Regions from separate parts of the Actinomadura vinacea genome, predicted to be linked through region 2. Evidence: riboswitches for the same ligand, from Rfam matches in the RefSeq annotation. Region 2 holds a riboswitch; each other region holds the start of a gene.
The links. A riboswitch is a leader RNA that binds a small molecule or an ion and turns the genes downstream of it on or off. The one in region 2 is predicted to bind cobalamin.
Positions count from the first base shown of each region.

Region 1: it holds a riboswitch for cobalamin, as region 2 does, so the genes downstream of both, metE (5-methyltetrahydropteroyltriglutamate--homocysteine S-methyltransferase) here and ABD340_RS31055 (VWA domain-containing protein) in region 2, are expected to answer to the same signal.
Region 3: it holds a riboswitch for cobalamin, as region 2 does, so the genes downstream of both, ABD340_RS24170 (ribonucleoside-diphosphate reductase subunit alpha) here and ABD340_RS31055 (VWA domain-containing protein) in region 2, are expected to answer to the same signal.

Region 1 is NZ_BAAARW010000006.1:314,919-321,574, reverse strand. Features, by position in the region: gene ABD340_RS10050 (ABC transporter ATP-binding protein) at 1-301, opposite strand, end outside; gene ABD340_RS10045 (threonine synthase) at 390-1,607, opposite strand; gene ABD340_RS10040 (amidohydrolase) at 1,604-2,872, opposite strand; gene metE (5-methyltetrahydropteroyltriglutamate--homocysteine S-methyltransferase) at 2,953-5,202, opposite strand; cobalamin riboswitch at 5,322-5,544, opposite strand; gene ABD340_RS10030 (MFS transporter) at 5,779-6,357, shown strand; gene ABD340_RS10025 (hypothetical protein) at 6,476-6,656, shown strand, end outside.
Region 2 is NZ_BAAARW010000023.1:68,251-74,906, forward strand. Features, by position in the region: gene ABD340_RS31030 (acetolactate synthase large subunit) at 1-763, opposite strand, end outside; gene ABD340_RS31035 (LLM class F420-dependent oxidoreductase) at 878-1,897, opposite strand; gene ABD340_RS31040 (DUF397 domain-containing protein) at 2,059-2,259, opposite strand; gene ABD340_RS31045 (helix-turn-helix domain-containing protein) at 2,256-3,098, opposite strand; gene ABD340_RS31050 (ATP-binding protein) at 3,257-3,928, shown strand; cobalamin riboswitch at 4,219-4,343, shown strand; gene ABD340_RS31055 (VWA domain-containing protein) at 4,460-6,656, shown strand, end outside.
Region 3 is NZ_BAAARW010000019.1:95,315-101,970, forward strand. Features, by position in the region: gene ABD340_RS24165 (ribonucleotide-diphosphate reductase subunit beta) at 1-92, opposite strand, end outside; gene ABD340_RS24170 (ribonucleoside-diphosphate reductase subunit alpha) at 92-2,305, opposite strand; cobalamin riboswitch at 2,413-2,668, opposite strand; gene ABD340_RS24175 (MFS transporter) at 2,775-3,386, shown strand; gene ABD340_RS24180 (copper resistance CopC family protein) at 3,550-4,119, shown strand; gene ABD340_RS24185 (group II truncated hemoglobin) at 4,237-5,004, shown strand; gene ABD340_RS24190 (MFS transporter) at 5,012-6,355, opposite strand; gene ABD340_RS24195 (TetR/AcrR family transcriptional regulator) at 6,450-6,656, shown strand, end outside.

The DNA of each region.
Region 1 (6,656 bases), on a different contig from region 2:
GCTGGTCGAACTCCTGGAACACGACGGCGCGGTCGGGGCCCGGCGGCGGCGCGTCCCGCCCGTCGATGGTGATGCGTCCCGCCGACGGCCGCAGATACCCGGCGACGGCCTTGAGGATCGTGGACTTGCCGCAGCCCGACGGTCCCAGCAGCATGATCTTCTCGCCGCGGCGCACCTCGAAGCTCGCCTCGCCCACGGCGGGCACATAGCGGCCGTTCTGCCGATAGCCGACCGCGACCCGGTCGACGACCAGCAGGGCCGCGCCGTCGTCGGTGGCGACGGTCGTCATGTCATCGTCCACTGATCCCCTCCCTTAAAACAGGTAAAACATACTTGTTTTGTCGGCAATATTGAAACGCATCCCTGTTGCCGCGCCCCCGAAACCGCGGTCAGGCGAGCGAGGCGTCCACCGGAAGGGTCGCCACGTCCGCCGGGACCGTCTGCGGATACTTCAGCCCGGCGCCGGTGTTGAGCACGACGACCCGGTCGTCCTCGGTGATCCAGCCGGAGGCGCGCAGCTTACGGGCGGCGGTGAACGCGGCCGCGCCCTCAGGGCAGACGTAGGCGCCCTCCAGGGCGGCGACGGCACGTAGATCGGCCAGCAGCTCCTCGTCGCCGACGCTGATCGCGGTGCCCGAGGTCTCCGCCAGCGCCTCCAGGATGAGGAAGTCCCCCAGCGGCTTGGGCACGTTGATGCCGAACGCGACCGTGCGCGAGTCCTTCCAGAACGTGCTCTCCCGCTCGCCTCGTCCGAACGCGCGCACGATCGGGGCGCAGCCCTCGGCCTGCACCGCGACGAGCCTGGGCGGCGGGCCGGTGATCCAGCCCAGCTCGGACAGCTCCCGCAGCGCCTTATGGATGCCGATCAGGCCGACGCCGCCGCCGGTCGGATAGATGATCACGTCGGGCGACCGCCAGCCGAGCTGCTCGACGATCTCCAGCCCCATGGTCTTCTTGCCCTCGATGCGGTACGGCTCCTTGAGCGTCGAGGCGTCGAACACCCGGCCCTCCTCGCGGGCGACCAGCTCGCCGACCATGCGCCCGGCGTCGCTGATGAGGCCGTCCACCAGGTGCAGATCGGCGCCGGCCGCCACGCACTCGCGCCGGGTCGTCTCCGGGGCGTCCGCCGGCATGACGACCGTCGAGGTCAGCCCGGCGCGGGCCCCGTACACCGACCAGGCGGCCCCCGCGTTGCCATTGGTGGGCATGGCCAGCCGCTCGATCCCGAGCTCGGCCGCGCGGGAGACGCCGACGGCGGCGCCCCGGGCCTTGAACGACCCCGTGGGGATCAGCCCCTCGTCCTTCATCAGCAGCCCGGGCAGGCCGATGCGCTCGCCGTACCTCGCCATCGGCAGCAGCGGCGTCATGCCCTCGCCGAGGGTGATCACCGAGCCGGCCGCGGCGACCGGGAGCAGCTCGTGGTAGCGCCACAGGTCCGGCGGGCGGGCGGCAAGGTCGGCGGGCCCCACCGAGGAGCGGATCGCCGCCAGGTCATAGCGGGCGAGCAGGGGCGACCCGCACGCCGTGCACAGGTTCTGCGGCCGATCGGCGGCGTGGACGGCGCCGCACCGTCCGCACTCCAGATGCGACAGGTGGCTGAAACTCATCGGATGGCACGCTCCACTACGTCGGCGGCGATGGCCAGGCAGGCCTCGTCGATGTCGAATCCGGGACTGTGATGCGGCGCGGGGCTCGAAGCCCCCACGACCAGGTACGTCGCTTCGCCGCCGCGTTCCTGGACGGCCCGCATCAGGAACGTCGCATCGTCGCTGGCGCCGAACCGATGGTCGTCCAGGACTCGCGTCACCGCGGGGAGGGAACGGGCGGCCGCGGCGATCGCGCGCACCGCCGCCGGGTCGCAGTCAGCCGTCGTGGCGGCGCCGATCCGCTCGATCCGCACGCCGACCTCGTGCGCGGCGCCCGCCGCGTTCAGCACGGCGCGGGCACGGCGTTCCAACTCGTCGCAGACCTCCCCGGACGTGGCGCGCAACTCCAGCCGCAGTTCGGCATCGGCCGCGACGATGTTGGGCGCCGTTCCCGCCCGCAGCACGCCGACGTTCACCCGCGTGTCGGCTGCGCCGAACCGCGGCAGCGCGTGCAGGCCCAGCGCCGCCTGGGCCGCCGCGAGCAGCGCGTTGCGCCCCTCCTCGGGAGCGTGCGCGGCATGGGACGGCCGACCCGTGAAGGCCGCCAGCAGCTTGGAGTTGGCGAAGAAGCCGGAGGTGCCCGCGGCGACCTCCCCGACCGGGAGGCCGAGCCCGAAATGCAGGGCGTACAGGCGATCGACGCCTTCGGCCGCGCCCGCGGCGAGCATCGCGCGGGCACCCCGCCCGCCTTCCTCGGCGGGCTGGAAGAGCAGCCGGACCCGCCCGGGGAAATCCCTTCCGGCCAGGCGCCGCGCCAGTTCCAGGCCGACCGCGACATGTCCGTCGTGGCCGCACGCGTGCATGACCTCCGGCGACCGCGAGGCGAACCCGTCGCGCGCCGGCGCGTGCGAGGCGTCCTGGGACTCGTCCAGGGGAAGCGCGTCGATATCGACGCGCACGGCGGTCGACGGGCCTGGAGCGCCGCCGTCGAGTTCGGCGATCACAGCGGTGTGGCCGTCGCGCACCACTCGCAGACCATCGGCGTCGGCGCCCCAGGCCCGTGCCCGCTCCGCCGCGCGCGACAACTCGTCCGGGCCGGGCAGCCTTGGCGCGCGGGACAGGTCGATGGCCTCCGCGCCGGTGAGCACCCGCCAGCCGAGCCGCCGCAGTTCCGCCGCGATCGTGACCGAGGTCCACAGCTCGGTGAACGCCGTCTCCGCGTGCGCGTGGAAACACCGGCGCAGACCGACCAGATCGAGCTCCGCGATCGATACCCTACTATCCACACCGGAAAAGTACATGATGTCACCGATGCCAAGGGCGCACGGTCCGGGCACCGGCCCGTGCGCCCTCGCCCGTTTCCGGATCAGCTCGGGGCGCCCTCGCGGACGCGCCGCGCGGCGGTGACCAGGTTGCGCAGGGACGCCTCGGTCTCCGGGTAGGCGCGGGTCTTCAGCCCGCAGTCGGGATTGACCCATAGTTTGTCGGGCTCGACGGCCTGGAGCGCGCGCCGCAGGTTGTCCTCCATCTCCTCGGCGGAGGGGACGCGGGGGGAGTGGATGTCGTAGACGCCGGGACCGATGCCGTTCTCGTAGCCGGCGGCGCGCAGGTCACCGACCAGTTCCATGTGCGAGCGGGCGGCCTCGACGCTGGTGACGTCGGCGTCCAGGGCGCCGATCGCGTCGATGATCTCGCCGAACTCGGAGTAGCACATATGGGTGTGGATCTGGGTGGAGTCGGCCACGCCGGAGGTGGCCAGGCGGAACGCGCCGACCGCCCAGTCCAGATAGGCGGCGTGCTCGGTCCTGCGCAGGGGCAGCAGCTCGCGCAGGGCGGGCTCGTCGACCTGGATGATGCGGATGCCGGCCGACTCCAGGTCGCCGATCTCGTCGCGCAGGGCGAGGGCGACCTGCCGTGCGGTCTCGGCCGGCGGCTGGTCGTCGCGGACGAATGACCAGGCCAGCATCGTGACCGGCCCGGTGAGCATGCCCTTGACCGGCTTGTTCGTCAGCCCTTGGGCGTGGCTGGTCCACTCGACGGTCATCGGCCGGGGCCGGGCGACGTCGCTGTGCAGGATCGGCGGCCGCACGTACCGGGACCCGTACGACTGCACCCATCCGTGCTCGGTCGCGGCGTAGCCGTCCAGCTGCTCGGCGAAGTACTGGACCATGTCGTTGCGTTCGGGCTCGCCGTGCACGAGCACGTCCAGGCCCAGTTCCTCCTGAAACGCGACCACCCGGGCGATCTCGTCCTTCATCGCCTGGACGTAGGCGTCCTCGGAGACGCGTCCGGCCCTGCGGTCGGCGCGGGCCTTGCGGATCTCCGGGGTCTGGGGGAAGGAGCCGATGGTGGTGGTGGCCAGATCGGGCAGCTTCAGCGTGGCGCGCTGGGCGGCGAACCGGGCGGCCCGGTCACCGCGGCGCGCGTCGCCGAGCATGTCCAGGCGGGCACGGACGCGGTGGTCGATCCCGGCGGCCGGCGCCGGGACTTGGGCCGCAGGTGCCGGGGCGTCCTCACGCAGCGCCCTGCCCAGCGCGACGACCTCCTCGGCCTTCTGCCGGGCGAACGCGAGCCGCCCCCGCACCGCGGGCTCGAGCGAGGTCTCGGCGTCCAGGTCGATCGGGACGTGCAGCAGTGAGCAGGAGGTGCTCACGGTGACCTGGTCGACCAGGCCGAGCAGCGCGGCGCAGGTGGCCTTGGCCCGTTGCTCGTCGGCGCGCCAGACGTTGCGTCCGTCCACCACGCCCGCAACGACGGTCTTGCGCGGCAGCCCGCCAACGGTGGCGAGCACGTCCAGGTTCCCCGGTCCCGCGACGAAGTCGAGTGCGACGGCCTCCACACGGGACCCGGCAAGGACGCGCAGCGCATCCGCGCCGATCGCGCCGAAGTAGGTCGCCACCAGCAGGCGCGGCCTGCTGGACAGCTCACCGAGCCGCGCGTACGCGCGGGCCAGCGCGGCGACCTCTTCCTCGGTCCGGTCGGCGACCAGGGCGGGCTCGTCCAGCTGCACCCATTCGGCTCCGGCCCCTGAAAGGCGTTCCAGCAGCTCGGCGTACACCTCGACCAGCCCGTCGAGCAGGTCGAGTGGACCGAACCCGGGGGGTGCGTCCGCCGCGGGCTTGGCCAGCAGCAGGTAGGTCAGCGGCCCGACCAGCACCGGCCGCGTCTCGATGCCCAGGGCCTTGGCCTCCCGGTACTCCGAGACCGGTTTGGCGCCGGCTCCGTCCGCCAGCCGGAACCTGGTGCCGGGCCCGAGTTCGGGAACGATGTAGTGATAGTTGGTGTCGAACCACTTGGTCATCTCCAGCGCCGGGACGTCCTGGACGCCGCGCGCCATGGCGAAGTAGCGGTCGAGACCGTCCAGGTGCCGGTACCGGTCGGGCACGGCATCGACCAGCACGCTGGTGTCGAGCACCTGGTCGTAGTAGGAGAAGGTGTTCGACGGGATCGTGTCGAGACCGGCGTCGCGCAGCTGCGTCCAGACGGTGCCGCGCAGGTCGGCGCCGGCCTCCTCCAGGGCGGCCGCGTCGATGCGCCCGGCCCAGTAGTCCTCGGTGGCGAACTTCAACTCTCGGCGCGCCCCGATGCGCGGGTATCCGAGGATCGTGGTGTTCATGGCGGCTTCCCTCGCTGAGCCACAGGCGGCATACGGCGAAAGGGACACGGCGCACGGCGGGGACCACCGCCCGTGCGAGCCGCAGGCCCTCCCGCGAGGCCGCAGACCACCGCGCGCCGGCCGGCGCGCGGGCGGAGGCAGGTCTTCGGACTCACGGGCACCGCTCCTACCGACGTAGGAGCCTCCTACTGGCCGTCGCTTCCCAGGCCACCGGCCCAGTGCGTGATGACGGCGGTCGTTCCCGCTCACCGCTGCGGGGCAGTCCCGGAATCTCACCGGGTTCCCTCTTACGACGCTCGATCCCCTACAGGACCGAGCGAACCATCCACGCAGCCGAGTGTAGCGGCCCGGGACCAAGGAACGAGCGGGCGCATACGCTCGTTGATCCCGCCCCCGTGCTGACCGCCGAGAAGTGCCGGCGGCTGACCTCGACCAGCAGGCAGGTCGATCGGCGTCGGCCGCCGGCCGCTCGCCTGACTGCGCTGAGCCGGACGCGGCCACGGACCGGGTCTGTCCCGTCTGTCCGCGCTGTGGGAGTATCCGAGCGATATGGGTCCGTGGTCGGTGGTCCGATGGGTGCGCGCGGCGAGCTTCGCCGGCACGTGCGCCGGGCTCGCCACGCTCGGGCACGTCGCCGGAGGCGGCTCGCTCGCCCGGACGGCCACGCTGGCCGGTTTCCTCCTCGTCCTCGTTCCCGCGCTGGCGCTGACCGGCCGGGAACGCACCTTGGCCTCGATCCTGCCCGCCACCGCTCTCTCTCAGATCGTCCTGCACGTCCTGCTGACGGAAGCGGGCGGGCCGGGCTCTTCGGCGGACGCCATCACGGGCACGGGTGAGATGCACCACGGTGGGGTCCCCGGTCTGGGGATGCTGTTGATGCACGCCGTGAGCGTTCTGGTGACGTCCGCATGGTTGGAGTGGGGCGAGGCGCGCCTGTGCGCTCTTGTTCGGCTGCTTCTCGGGTGGGCCCTGCGCCCGTTGCTGTTCCTTCTCTCGGCGAGACGGAATCCCGCCGGTCACCTGCCGATCGCGCCGGCCCGCGCCAATGAGCGCGTGCCCGCCCTGGCCGTCCTGCGGTACGCCGTGGTACGGCGCGGGCCCCCCAGGACATGGGAGGTCCCGGGAACGGCCATGCGCTCGGTGGTTCTCTCCTGATTTCCTGATTCGGCGTTCCTGGGGCGAAGCGACCCGCCGGGACCTCTCATCACGGTGCCCGCAGGCTGAACCTGGCCTTCGGCTCCTGCGTATCCGGTGGTGGCGGCATCGTCCGCGCATGGACATGCCCGCCGGTTCTCCGCCGTCCTGGGACGGCGCCCGCTCCGTCTGGGAGGCCCGCGACGGCATGGATTTGTGGTCGGTGGTCCGCCTGGTGCGCGCGACGAGCTTCTCCGCCGCGTGCGCCCTGCTGGCCGCCGCCGGACACGTGTTCGGCGGCGGCCGGGTGGACGGCCCGG
Region 2 (6,656 bases):
CGACCGCGCCGAGCGCGTGCGGGTGGTCGTCGGGGAAGACGCCCTTGCCGTTGAAGGTGGTCGCCACCGGCACCCCGAGCTGCTCGGCGAACCCGACCAGCGCCTGGGACGCGCCGTCGCGGGCGGCGCCGTGCCCGGCCAGCACGATCGGCCGCCGGGCCAGCGCGATGACGTCGGCGGCGCGGGCGATCTGCGCCGGGGACGGCTCCTGCGGCCGCACCACGTTGACCGGCAGCGGGCCCAGCCCGGACGGCACCGCGGCCTTCTCGACGTCCTCGGGGATGGCGAGGTAGACCGCGCCGGGCCGTTCGGTCTGCGCGGTCTTGAACGCCTTGCGGACCATCTCCGGCAGCGCCTCGGCGGTGGGCGCCAGCTCCGCCCACTTGGTGATCGGGCGGAACAGCGAGACCAGGTCGACGACCTGGTGCGACTCCTTGTAGATGCGGTCCAGCCCGACCTGCGCGGAGATCGCCACGACCGGGGTGCTGTTGGTGGTGGCGTCGGCCACCCCGAGCTGCAGGTTGATCGCGCCGGGGCCGAGCGTCGCCGAGGCCACCCCGGCCTTGCCGGTCAGCCTGCCGTAGATCTCGGCCATGAACGCCGCGCCCTGCTCGTGCCGGACCAGGACGTAGCGGATCGGCGAGTCGCGCAGCGCGTCGACGAAGTGGATGTTCTCCTCGCCGGGCAGTCCGAAGACGTACTCGACGCCCTCGGCCTCCAGCGTGCGGACCAGCAGCCGGGCGGCGCCTGCCTGCGCGGACATCGTCGTCCCCTCCCGTTTCCTCGACCTCGTGGGCATCGGCTACAGCACCGGCGGGGGACCGCTCATTCCCTCGCTCCCCATGCCCGGTCCAGGGGGATCGACCCGCGGCGCGGGTCAGCCGCGGACCAGGTCCCGGAGGGCGCGCAGCGTCGGCTCGTCCTTGACACCGCCGAGGAGCAGCGTGGTGACCGGGCTGTCGCGCCACAGCTGCAGCCGCTCCTTGATCCGGCCGATCGGGCCGAGCAGCGAGATCGAGTCGGCCAGCTCGTCCGGCACCGCGCGGATCGCCTCGTCCCGCCGTCCGGACAGGAACAGCTCCTGGACCCGCGCGGCCTGCTCGCCGTACCCGAGCCGGCCGATGAGGTCGAGATGGAAGTTGCGGTCCTTGGCGCCCATCCCCCCGATGTAGAACGCCAGCGGGATCTTGGCGAACTCCAGCGCGGCGGGCAGGTCGTCGGTGACGATCGTGGTGACGGTGGCGGCGATCTCGAAGCCGTCCGGGCGGCCCGCGAGCGACTCGCCGTAGACGGTGTCCACCTGCGCCGGGTCGATGAACATCGGCAGCCAGCCCTGCGCGATCTCCGCCGCCAGCGCCACGTTCTTCGGCCCTTCCGCGCCCAGGTAGAGCGGGATCTCCGGACGCACGGGATGGACGATCGACTTCAGCGGCTTGCCGAGGCCCGTGCCGCCCGGGTACGGCAGCGGGTGGTGCGGGCCGTCGTTGGTGACCGGCTCCGCGCGCCGCCAGACCTTGCGGAGGATGTCGAAGTACTCGCGGGTGCGGGCGAGCGGCTTGGGGAAGGGCACGCCGTACCAGCCCTCGACCACCTGCGGCCCGGACGCGCCGAGGCCGAGGGCGACCCGTCCGCCCGACAGCGCGTCGAGGGTGAGGGCGTGCATGGCGGTGGCGGCCGGGGTGCGGGCCGACATCTGCACCACGGCGGTGCCCAGCCCGATCCTGGACGTGCGGGCGGCGTACCAGGTGAGCGGGGTGAAGGCGTCCGAGCCGTAGGCCTCGGCGGTGAACACCGAGTCGTAGCCGAGCCGTTCGGCGGCCAGCACCGTCTCGGTGTGGTCCTCGGGGTCGCGCTGCCAGTACCCGACGTGGATGCCGAGCTTGAGTTCCGCGGTCATCGGTCGCCCTCCGCTCATCGACGCACCGCGATACTAGAACACGTTCTACTTCGTGTGCAGGGGCGGGGCCGGGCCGGGCCGCCCGTGGACGGCCCGAGGGGCCGCGCGTGATCGCCGCGACCCCTCGGGGAGACACCGCGTGACGCGGTCCGGATCGCCGGTCAGACGTTCCGGACGGCGGTGAGGAACCGGTCCCACTCGGCCCGCGAGAACTTCAGGGCCGGGCCGTGCGGATCCTGCGAATCGCGCACCGCCCGGCGGTCGCCGTTCAGGGCGGCGACCTCGACGCACTGATCGCCGCTCCCGCTGTGGGAGGACTTGCGCCATCGGGCTCGGGTGAGATCGTCGGACGGGTGGTTCACGGGCTGCTCCTTGCTGCCTCGGCGATGAGGTGCGCGGATTCCTCGGGGGCGAGGGCCGCCGCCGCGATCCGGGCGAAACGATCCCCATGTGATGCTATTGCCTCGGCGCTTTCAAGATAAACGTCGCCCATCGTCCCCTCTACGTAGGCGATATCGGGGTCGGCGGGGTCGGGAAACGAAAGGATCGTGAAACGTCCGTCAAGTCCGGCATGCTCCCTTATGTCGAACGGCAGCACCTGGAGGGTGATCTCGGGCCGGTCCGCCGCCTCCGCCAGCGCGGCCAGCTGCGCCGCCATGACCTCGTGCCCGCCGATCGGACGGCGCAGCACGCTCTCGTCGAAGATCAGGTGCACCCGCGGCGCCTGCTCGCGGTCCAGCAGCGCCTGCCGGGCCTTGCGGGCGTCGATCCGGCGCTCGATGTCCTCGGGGGTGGGCAGCAGCCGGCCCGCGGTGATCACGGCACGGGCGTAATCCTCCGTCTGGAGCAGCCCATGGATCAGCTGCGGGTCCCAGGTGCGGATCTGGGACGCCTCGTCCTCCAGGGCCACGTAACTGCCGGTGAACACGTCCGCGTAGGCGGTCCACCAGCCGCGCTGGCCCGCCTCCCGCGCCAGGTTGATGAGGGCGTCCCGCCCGGGGCTGGGCACGCCGTACAGGTTGAGTATGTCCGCGATGTCGTTGGGCTTGGGCCGGGTCTGCCCCGTCTCCAGCCGCGAGACGGTGGCCCGCGACCAGTCCAGCCGGTCCGCCACCTCCTGCAGGGTGAGCCCCTGCTCCTCTCGCAGCCTGCGAAGCTCCCGCGCCAGCCGGCGACCGCGCACCGTGGGCCGATAGGTCATGAGCCGAGAGTCTCCCGATTCGGTCCGTTCCGTACAACACAAATGACCATGCCGGTAACGGCAATCTGCCGAAGGATGTTGCGTGACTGAGATTCTCACGCAAAGCTGAGGAAATGTGACCGCATGTGAGCGGAACGTAACGGTGGCAGGAGGGTCCTGTGAAGACCTCGCCAGAGACGGTCGGCGCCGTCCGGGGCATCGCCGGTGCCGACGATCCCGAAGGTGGGCCCCCGACGCCCCGTTCCACCGGCGCGCGCGCCCGGGAGGGAGCCCCAGGGGAGGCGGCGGCACCGGTCGTCCCGGTGTACTGCGGGCCGCCGCTCGGGTGCGTCTGGGTGCTCCCTGAGGGCCCGGAGTGCGCGGGCTATGCCCGTGCCGTGCTGGGGGAGGCGCTGGCCGCGGCGGGCGCGCCCCGTGCCGCCATCGCCGACGCGCGGCTGATGGCCAGCGAGCTGGCCACCAACGCCTTCCAGCACGCGCCCGGCCACGGCCCGCACGAGCTGTGGCTCTACGCCGGTGCGCCCGGCGAGCGCACCGGCGCCGTCCCCGGCCAGGTGCGGTGCGCGGTCTTCGACCGCCAGGCCGCCGGCCGCCTGCCCGCCTACTCGTGGACCTCCGGCGACCACGGCCGCGGGCTGAGCATCGTCCGGGAGCTGTCGGACGGCCGCTGGGGCATACTCCGCACGCTGTCGCGGTGCGTGCCGCGGGTGCGCGGCAAGGCCGTCTGGTTCGCGATCCCCGCGGTCGTCCACCTCCCGGCCGAACTGCTCCACCCGCCGAACGGGAAGATCGTGCCCCTCCCGGCCACTGCGGTGCCGCCGCTCGGCTGACGCGCTGTGTTCATGCAATCCCGGCCCAGGACGCTCGCCTGGCGGCTCGCACCCTGACCGTGCTTGGTGCGAGCGCGACATCGCTTCGCGATCTGGCCGGTGCAGCTCGCCTCCGGCGTCGCCGCACCGGCCAGGTAGCGCGCTCGCGCGGTACCTGGGGCCACGTCGAGACAGGCCTTTGTAGAACACGTTCTTGACGTGGGGTCCGGGAAGGGCGCCGGAGCACTCTCACCCCTCCGCGGCTTGGGTCGTTTATGCCTGTATGTCATCCTGTGCAGGCGACGGAAGCGGAGGAACCCGGTGCGAATCCGGGGCTGTCCCGCAACTGTGACCATGGGGAGCTCCCCTCACGTACAGCCACGGCGGCGACGCTGGAAGGCTGAGGAGGAGTGGCGATCCGGGAGCCAGGAGACTCCGGCCGTCGAAGGGACGCGGGCACCGCCAAGCCTTGGGGGGCGTCCCTTGGAAGGACAGCCACGGGCGTGGACACCCGAGGGAAGGACGATGAGGCATGCCCTATCTGATGGGCCGATGAGCCGCGCGGGCGCCGACCGGCGGACCCACCGGGCGCGCTACCCCTTTTCCGCCGTCGTCGGCATGGACGATCTCAAGCTGGCCCTGCTCGTCAACGCGGTCTCGCCGGGCGTGGGCGGCGTCCTGGTCCGGGGCGAGAAGGGCACCGCCAAGTCGACGATCGTGCGGGCGCTGGCCGACCTGCTGCCATCGGTGCCGGTGGTGGCGGGCTGCCGCTTCTCCTGCGACCCCCGCGACCCCGACCCCGGCTGCCCGGACGGCCCGCACGCCGCCTTCGACGCCGAGGCGGACGAGGACGACGGGCTCGACGAGCTCGGCGAGGGCGGCGAGGACGGCGAGCCCGCGATCACCGTCCGGGCCGAACCGGCCCCCGCCGACCCTGCCCGGCCCGCCGGCGAGCCGGCCGGGATGCCCCACCGGCCCGCCCAGCTGGTCGAGCTGCCGGTAGGCGCGTCGGAGGACCGGCTCACCGGCTCCCTGGACATCGAGCGCGCGCTGACCGAGGGCGTGAAGGCCTATGAGCCCGGCCTGCTCGCGGCCGCGCACCGCGGCGTCCTGTACGTCGACGAGGTCAACCTGCTGCACGACCACCTGGTCGACCTGCTGCTGGACGCCGCCGCCATGGGCGAGTCGTACGTCGAGCGGGAGGGCGTGTCGGTCCGGCACGCCGCGCGCTTCCTGCTGGTCGGCACCATGAACCCGGAGGAGGGCGAGCTGCGCCCGCAGCTGCTCGACCGGTTCGGGCTGACCGTGGAGGTCGCCGCGAGCCGCGCCCCCGAGGAGCGCGCCGAGGTGGTGCGGCGGCGCCTGGACTACGAGCACGACCCGGTCCGGTTCGCCGCCCGCTGGCGGCTGGCCGAGGCGGAGCTGGCCGCGCGGATCGCCTCGGCGCAGTCGCGGCTGCCCCGGGTGGAGCTCACCGACGCCGCGCTCCGCCAGATCACCGCGGTCTGCGCCGCGTTCGAGGTGGACGGGCTGCGCGCCGACCTGGTCACGGCCCGCGCCGCGATGGCGCTGGCCGCCTGGCACCGGCGCACCGTGGTCACCGCCGAGGACGTGCGCACCGCGGCCCGGCTGGCGCTGCCGCACCGGCGCCGCCGCGACCCGTTCGACGCGCCCGGCCTGGACGAGGAGAAGCTCGACCGGATCCTGGAGGAGCACGCCGATCCCGCCGGGCCTCCGGAGACCGCGCCGCCGGAGCCCGAGCCGGAACCCGAGGCCGCCCCGGAGCCGGAGCCGTCGCGGGCCGACGACGGGCCGGAGGACGACGGTCCCGACGAGGGGCCCGACGACGACGGTCCCGGCGACGGGCCGCGCGGCGGTCCCGGCGGCCTGGACGGCGGAAGCGACGTGCTGAGCGCCCTGGACGCGCTGCTGAACGGCCAGTCCGTGAACGACGGCGAGCGCCCGGCCGACGAGCGCGTCCCCGCCGAGGACCCGGACGCCGGCGAGGGCGAGCCCGCCCAGGCCGGTGCCACGTTCCGGCCGCGGCTGTTCACCGTGCCCGGCACCGGCGTCGGCGCGCCCGGCCGCCGCTCCAAGGCGCGCACCCCGTTCGGGCGGGTCTCCGGGGCCCGGCCGGGCGCCCGCGGCCTGCACCTGAGCGCCACGCTGCACGCCGCCGCGCCGCACCAGCACGCCCGCGGCCGTACCGGTCCCGGGATCGTGATCGCCGCGGACGACCTGCGGGAGGCCGTCCGCGACGGCCGCGAGGGCAATCTGGTGCTGTTCGTGGTCGACGCCAGCGGCTCGATGGCCGCGCGGCGGCGGATGCGGGCGGTCAAGGGCGCCGTGCTCAGCCTGCTCCTGGACGCCTACCAGCGCCGCGACAAGATCGGGCTCATCACCTTCCGGGGCACCGGAGCCGAGCTGGCGCTGCCGCCGACGTCGTCGGTCGAGGCCGGGGCGCGGCGGCTGGAGCGGCTCCCCACCGGGGGCCGGACGCCGCTGGCGGCCGGGCTGCTGCGGGCCGCCGAGACGCTGCGGGTCGAGCAGGTCCGCGACCCGTCCCGCCGCGCGCTGCTGGTGCTGGTGACCGACGGCCGTGCCACGCACGGCCCCGACCCGTCCGCCGCCGCCGGGCTGCTGGCCGCGTCCGGGGTGGCGTCGGTGGTGGTCGACTGCGAGTCCGGCCCGGTACGGCTCGGCCTGGCGGCCGGGCTCGGCGAGCGGCTGGGCGCCGAGACGGTGCGGC
Region 3 (6,656 bases), on a different contig from region 2:
CAGGTGTTGCGTATGGCGGCGCGGTAGCGCTCGTAGAAGTCGGGGTAGCGCATGGGGCGCAGGGTCAGGTCCATGCCCGGGTCCAACAGCATTACTGGCACGCCTCGCAGGTCTCGGGGTTCTCCAGGGAGCACATGAGCGTTGTCTGGGCGATGCGGGTTGCCGGACGGGAGCGCAGGTAGTAGGTCGTCTTGAGTCCGCTGCGCCATGCGTAGGCGTACATCGAGGAGAGCTTGCCGATGGTGGGCGTCTCCATGAAGAGGTTCAAGGACTGGCTCTGGTCGATGTAGGGCGTGCGTGCGGCGGCCAGGTCGATGAGTGCCTTCTGGGGGAGTTCCCACGCGGTGCGGTAGAGGTGGCGGAGCTCGGCTGGGAGGTCCAGGCCTTGGACCGAGCCGTTGGAGCGCTTGATCGCGTCTCTGGTGGCGGGCGTCCACAGCCCGAGGCGCTTCAGGTCGTCCACGAGGTAGCCGTTGATCTGCAGGAACTCGCCCGACAGCGTCTCGCGCTTGAAGAGGTTGGACACCTGCGGCTCGATGCACTCGAAGCAGCCCGCGATGGACGCGATCGTAGCGGTCGGCGCGATGGCGATCAGCAGCGAGTTGCGCAGCCCGACCTCGGCGACGCGGGCGCGCAGGGCGTCCCATTCGGCGGCGCGGGCGGGCGCGGCGTCCGGGAAGTGGTCCGGGTGCAGCATGCCGCGCGCGGTGCGGGTGTGCTCGAACGCGGGGAGCGGCCCCAGTTCGGCGGCCAGGTCGGCGGACGTCCTGTAGGCCGCCAGCGCGATCTCCTCGGCGATCAGCGTGGACAGTTCGCGCGCCTCCGCCGAGTCGAACGGCAGCCGCAGCTTGAAGAACACGTCGGCCAGGCCCATCACGCCCAGCCCGACCGGCCGCCACCGCCGGTTGGCGTCCGCGGCCTCCTCGGTCGGGTAGAAGCCGCGGTCGATCGTGCGGTCCAGGAAGCGGACGGCGGTGCGCACGGTGGCCCGCAGCCGCTCCCAGTCGATTCCGTCCGGAGTGGTGTGGGCGGCGAGGTTGATCGAGCCCAGGTTGCACACCGCGGTCTCGCGGTCGCCGGTCACTTCCAGGATCTCGGTGCACAGGTTCGACAGGTGGACGACGCGGCCCGGCTCGGCGGTCTGGTTGCAGGCACGGTTCGCGGCGTCCTTGAACGTCATCCAGCCGTTGCCGGTCTCGGCGAGCGTCCGCATCATCCGGCCGTAGAGGCGGCGCGCCGGAACCTGCCGGACGTACCGGCGCTCCGTCTCCGCGCGGCGGTAGGCGGTGTCGAAGTCGTCGCCCCACAGGTCGGTGAGCTCGGGCACCTCCTTGGGGTCGAACAGCGACCAGGTGCCGTCGGCCTCGACCCGCCGCATGAACTCGTCGGGGATCCAGTTGGCGAGGTTGAGGTTGTGGGTGCGGCGCGCGTCCTCGCCGGTGTTGTCGCGCAGTTCCAGGAACTCCTCGACGTCGGCGTGCCAGGGTTCCAGGTAGACGCAGGCGGCGCCCTTGCGCCTGCCGCCCTGGTTGACGGCGGCGACGGACGAGTCGAGGGTGCGCAGCCAGGGGACGATCCCGTTGGAGTGCCCGTTGGTGCCGCGGATCAGCGACCCGCGCGCCCGGATCCGGGTCCAGGAGATCCCGATCCCGCCGGCGTACTTGCTGAGCCGCGCGACCTGCCCGTACCGCTCGTAGATCGATTCCAGCTCGTCGCGGGGCGAGTCGAGCAGGAAGCACGACGACAGCTGCGGGCGGCGGGCGGCGGAGTTGAAGAGCGTGGGCGAGCTGGGCAGGTACGACAGCGTGCTGAGCAGCCCGTACAGTTCGGCGGCCTCGCCGATGTCCGCGGCCAGCCCGCAGGCGACGCGCAGGAAGAAGTGCTGCGGGCGCTCCAGGGCGCGGCGGGTGCTCGGATGCCGCAGCAGGTAGCGGTCGTAGAGGGTGCGGAGCCCGAAGTACTCGAAGCGGTCGTCGGCGTCATCGTCGATCAGCGCGTCCAGCTCGGTGGCGTGGGCGGCGACGAACGCGGCGGGCGCGTCGGCGAGGAGCCCCTGCGCGTGCGAGGCGGCGACCGACTCGGAGAAGGCCCGCACCCCTTCGGCCGCGGTCTCGTCGGCGATCTTCAGGCTCAGCAGGCGGGCCGCGACCTTGGCGTACGCGGGCTCCGCGGCGACGAGGGCGGCGGCCTCGGCGATCGCCTGGTCGCGGTCTTCCCGTCGCACCCGTGCCGGGTCGGCTTCGGGCAGGCCCGCGCAGGCCTGCTCGACCTCGGCGGCCAGCCGGTCGATGACTTGCTGTGTCACGTGTTCTGCTCTCTCCGTCGCGAGCTGCTCGCCTCGCCGGGAGCGGGCACGCGAACGGGGGCGCGGCGGCATGCCGCGCACCGTCCACCGGCCCTCCCGCGAGGCCTGGACGAACATCGGTGCCGGCAGGTCTTCGGACTCGCGGGCACCGCGCCGTCCGGACGTCCGGACGGCGCGACCTAGTGGCCGTCGCTTCCCGGCGCTCACGCGCCAGTGCCTATGACGGCGGTCGTTCCCGCTCACCGCTGCGGGGCAGTCCCGGAATTGGCGGCGCCGATGGCGGCAGCGCACGTCGCACCGGGTTCCCTCTTACGACGCCCGAGCCGTTGGCGGCACGGGCGAACCAGCACGGGCAAGACCCTACATCTGGGTGGACCGGTTCGCGACACCACAACATGTTGGGCGTGTCGCGTCCTATCCGGGGGGAGGTATAGAGATCACCGGACCGGAGTGGGACGATGAACGGGCCATGTCCCCGCATCCGCTCTTCCGGACCTCGCGGGCGGCCGCCTTCGCCGCCGTCTGCGTGTCGCTGGCGACCCTCGGGCACACCCTGACCTCCACCGTCACGGTCCCGGTCTGGGCGATCGCCGCGGGCTTCGGCGGGGTGCTGGCGGTGGCGCTGGTGCTGGCGGGCCACGAGCGTTCGCTGGCGACGATCCTGGGCGGGCTGCTGGGCGGCCAGTTCGCGCTGCACAGCCTGTACGCGGCGGCCACCGCGCCGCCGCTCCCCGCGCTCCCGGCCGACCCGGCCTCGGGGCACCACCAGATCGCGTCCGTCCCCGGGTACGAGTCGAGCCTGGCGATGACGCTCGCGCACGTGGCCGCCGCCGTCGTCTCGGCCTGGTGGCTGCGGCGCGGCGAGCGGGCGGCCTGGACGCTGGCCCGGCGGGTCGCCGCCCTGGCCGACCGGTCGCTGCGCGTCCTGCTGGTGCTGCTGCGGGTCGAACCGGCCGTCCCTCCGGCGCGTACATCTCCGGTGACGGCGGTGATCGCGACCGGCACCGCCGGCCGCGTCCTGCGGTACCAGGTCGTACGGCGGGGCCCGCCCCGGCGTTCGAGGGCGCTCGCGCACGCCTGACCTGTCCCGATCAGGGGCCGGACGGGCTCGCGGACGGGCGCCGAGCGCCACCGGACGCCGAACACGCGGCGCTTCCGGTTTTCCCGTACGCCTCGAACGTCCAATGGAGATCTCTCATGTCCGTGCTCGCCTCATCCGGAGTCACTCGTGCGAGGAGGCCGTCATGACCATCCGTTCCATCCTGGCCAGGACCGGGCTGGCGGGCGCGCTCGCGGCGGCGACGCTGACGCTGGGCGCGGTGCCCGCGGCGGCGCACACCGCGCTGAAGTCGACCGACCCGAAGGCGAAGGCGGAGGTCGCCCCGCCCCGCGAGATCACGCTCACCTACACCGAGAAGGTCCGGCTGCCCCGGATCGTGCTGACCGGCCCGGGTGACGCCCGGATCGAGAGCGCGCCCGCGACGGTGTCCGGCGACAAGGTCACCCAGCCGGTGAACGGGACGCTCGCGAACGGCACCTACACCGTCGGCTGGCGGGTCGTGTCCGCCGACGGGCACCCGATCTCGGGCACGTTCAAGTTCACGGTGAAGGGCTCGACCGCTTCCGGCCAAGGACAGGCTCCGGCGGCGAACGCGTCCGGCGCGCCCGCTTCGACGCCTTCGGCGAGCAACGCGGCGGGGCAGGAGGAGGCGGAGTCCTCGTCGTCCGGATGGGTGTGGATCGGCGCTGCGGGGCTGGTCGTGGTGCTGCTGATCGGCGGCGTGGCCTGGGCGCGCCGTCCCGCCAAGGACTGAACTCGAGGCGGTGGCCCCTCCGCGGTCGCCCGTCCGGATGACCGCGGAGGGGCCACCGCCCTGGCATGATTACTCCATTACAGCATTACGCTTCTCTCGATACGAGGGTGTGAGACCGTGATCGTCGAGTACATCCGCTACCGCGTCGACCAGGCCGACGCCAGCGAGTTCGAGGCCGCCTACGGGCGCGCCGCCGTCCCGCTGGCGGCCGCCCCCGAATGCGTGGACTACGAGCTGTCCCGGTGCGTCGACGAGCCCGGGTGGTACGTCCTGCGGATCACCTGGACCTCCGCGGACGACCACCTGCAGGGCTTCCGGAACGGCGAGCACTTCGGGGCGTTCTTCGCCGAGATCCGCCCGTTCGTCCAGCGGATTGAGGAGATGCGCCACTACGAGCGCACCGCCGTGCACGGCACCGGCTCCTCCGTACCCACCCTGTACGAGTGGGCGGGCGGCGCCGAGGCGCTGGAACGGCTCACCGAGGCGTTCTACACGCAGGTGCTCCAGGACGACCTCATCGGCCCCCTCTTCGCGGGCATGGACCCGGGCCACCCCAAGTACGTCGCGATGTGGCTGGCCGAGGTCTTCGGCGGACCGTCCCGCTACAGCGACGAGCGCGGCGGCTACCAGCACATGCTCACCCAGCATCTCGGCAAGGGCATCACCGAGCCGCAGCGCCGACGCTGGGTGAGCCTGCTGATGGACGCCGCCGACCAGGTCGGCCTGCCCGACGACCCCGAGTTCCGCGCCGCGTTCTTCGGCTACATCGAGTGGGGCACGCGGCTCGCCTTCGCCAATTCGCAGCCCGGCGCCGAGCCGCCCACGCAGGCTCCCGTCCCGCGTTGGGGCTGGGGCGTCGCGCCGCCGTACATCCCGCACAGCTGAGCCGAGTTCAAGGGCGCACCTTGGCGGCCTCCTCCGTTCGCGTCCGCCATAGGACGAGGAGGCCGACGGCCCCGGCGCATGCGGCGATGGCCATGCCCCAGCGCATGCCCGGCGGCCTGTACCCCGACAGCGCCCACGCGGCCGTGGCCAGCGCGGGGCCGAACGCGAAGCCGAGCTGCCGTGCCAGGCTCTGTGCCGCGCCCGCCGTCCCCGCGAGCGCGTCCGGAGCCCTGGTCATGATCATCATGAAGTTGGGGCCGGCGAAGAGCCCGACGCCCGCGCCCGCGACGGCCAGCCGCCAGCTCAGGTCGGACGGCTCCCATCCGGCGTCGAGCGGGACGAGCAGCAGGGTGCCAGCCGTCGCCACGATCAAGCCCAGCAGCGTGGTGCGGGCGGCGCCCCAGCGGTCACCGAGCAGCCCGCCCAGCGGACCCGCGAGCACCATCCCCGCCGGGAACGCCAGGATTGCCACCCCCGCGGCCGCGGCCGTCAGTCCCAGGACGCGCTGCAGGTAGAACGGCGCGAGGAACTCCACCATCGAGATCGCCACGGCGTTCAGCAGCACCAGGACGACCGGCCCCGGCACGCCCGGCACGCGGACCAGCTCCCGGAACGGTGCGCTCGGGCCGCTCCGCCACCAGGCCAGGACGGGCGGGATCGCCAGCGCGGCCAGTCCGAACCAGTGCGTCCCGTGGCTCGCGCCCAGCGACAGCCCCAGCAGCAGCGCCGCGGTGGCCGTCCCGAGCAGCACGCTCTCGCCGAGGAACGAGTGGCCGGGCGGACGCACCCGCGCGTCCGGCGGCATCTGGGCCAGCGCGATCGCGATCACCAGCAGCCCGACCGGCACGTTCAGGTAGAAGATCCACGGCCAGCCCCACGTTCCGGTGACGATCCCGCCCACCGCCGGTCCGCTGACCGCGCCGAGCGGGCCGAGCGTCATGACCAGCGCGGACGCCCGTCCGACGTGCTCCGGGCGGACCGCCCGCGTCGAGATCATCGGGACCAGCGCGAACAGCAGGCCGGCGAACGCGCCCTGCACGAGCCGGGCCGCGACCAGGGCGGCCAGGACGGGCGCGGCCCCGGCCGCCAGGCTGCTCGCGGTGAAGCCGCCGATCGCGAAGATGAGCGCGGACCGCGCGCCCACGCCGTCCAGCCACCGCCCGGCCGGGAGGGTGAGGGCGACCAGGGGCAGCAGGTAGCCGAGGACGACCCATTCGGTGGCGGCGGTGCGCACGCCGAAGTCCCGCTCCAAGGCGGGCAACGCGACCGCGACGACGCTGGTGTCGAGCGTCGCCATGAAGACGACCAGCGCCGTTCCCGCCACCAGCCACCAGCGATCACGTCCGTCCACACCGACCTCCAAGAACTACACGTCATGTGAAGTTAAAAAGTACACAACCTGTGTAGATACTTCAATGGGCGGGGAAGCTGGAAGCATGTCCGGCATGGCCAAGCCGATCGAGGAGCCCCGGAACGCGCGCGGCCGCCGGTCCCGCGCCGCGCTGCTGGCCGCCGCCCGGGAGATCGTCGAGACGGACGGCGTCACCGCCGCCACGATGGCCGCCGTCGCCGAGCGCGCCGGCGTCACCCGGCGCGCCGTCTACCTGCACTTCGCCTCCCGCGCCGACCTGATCAGCGCGCTGTTCGAGCAC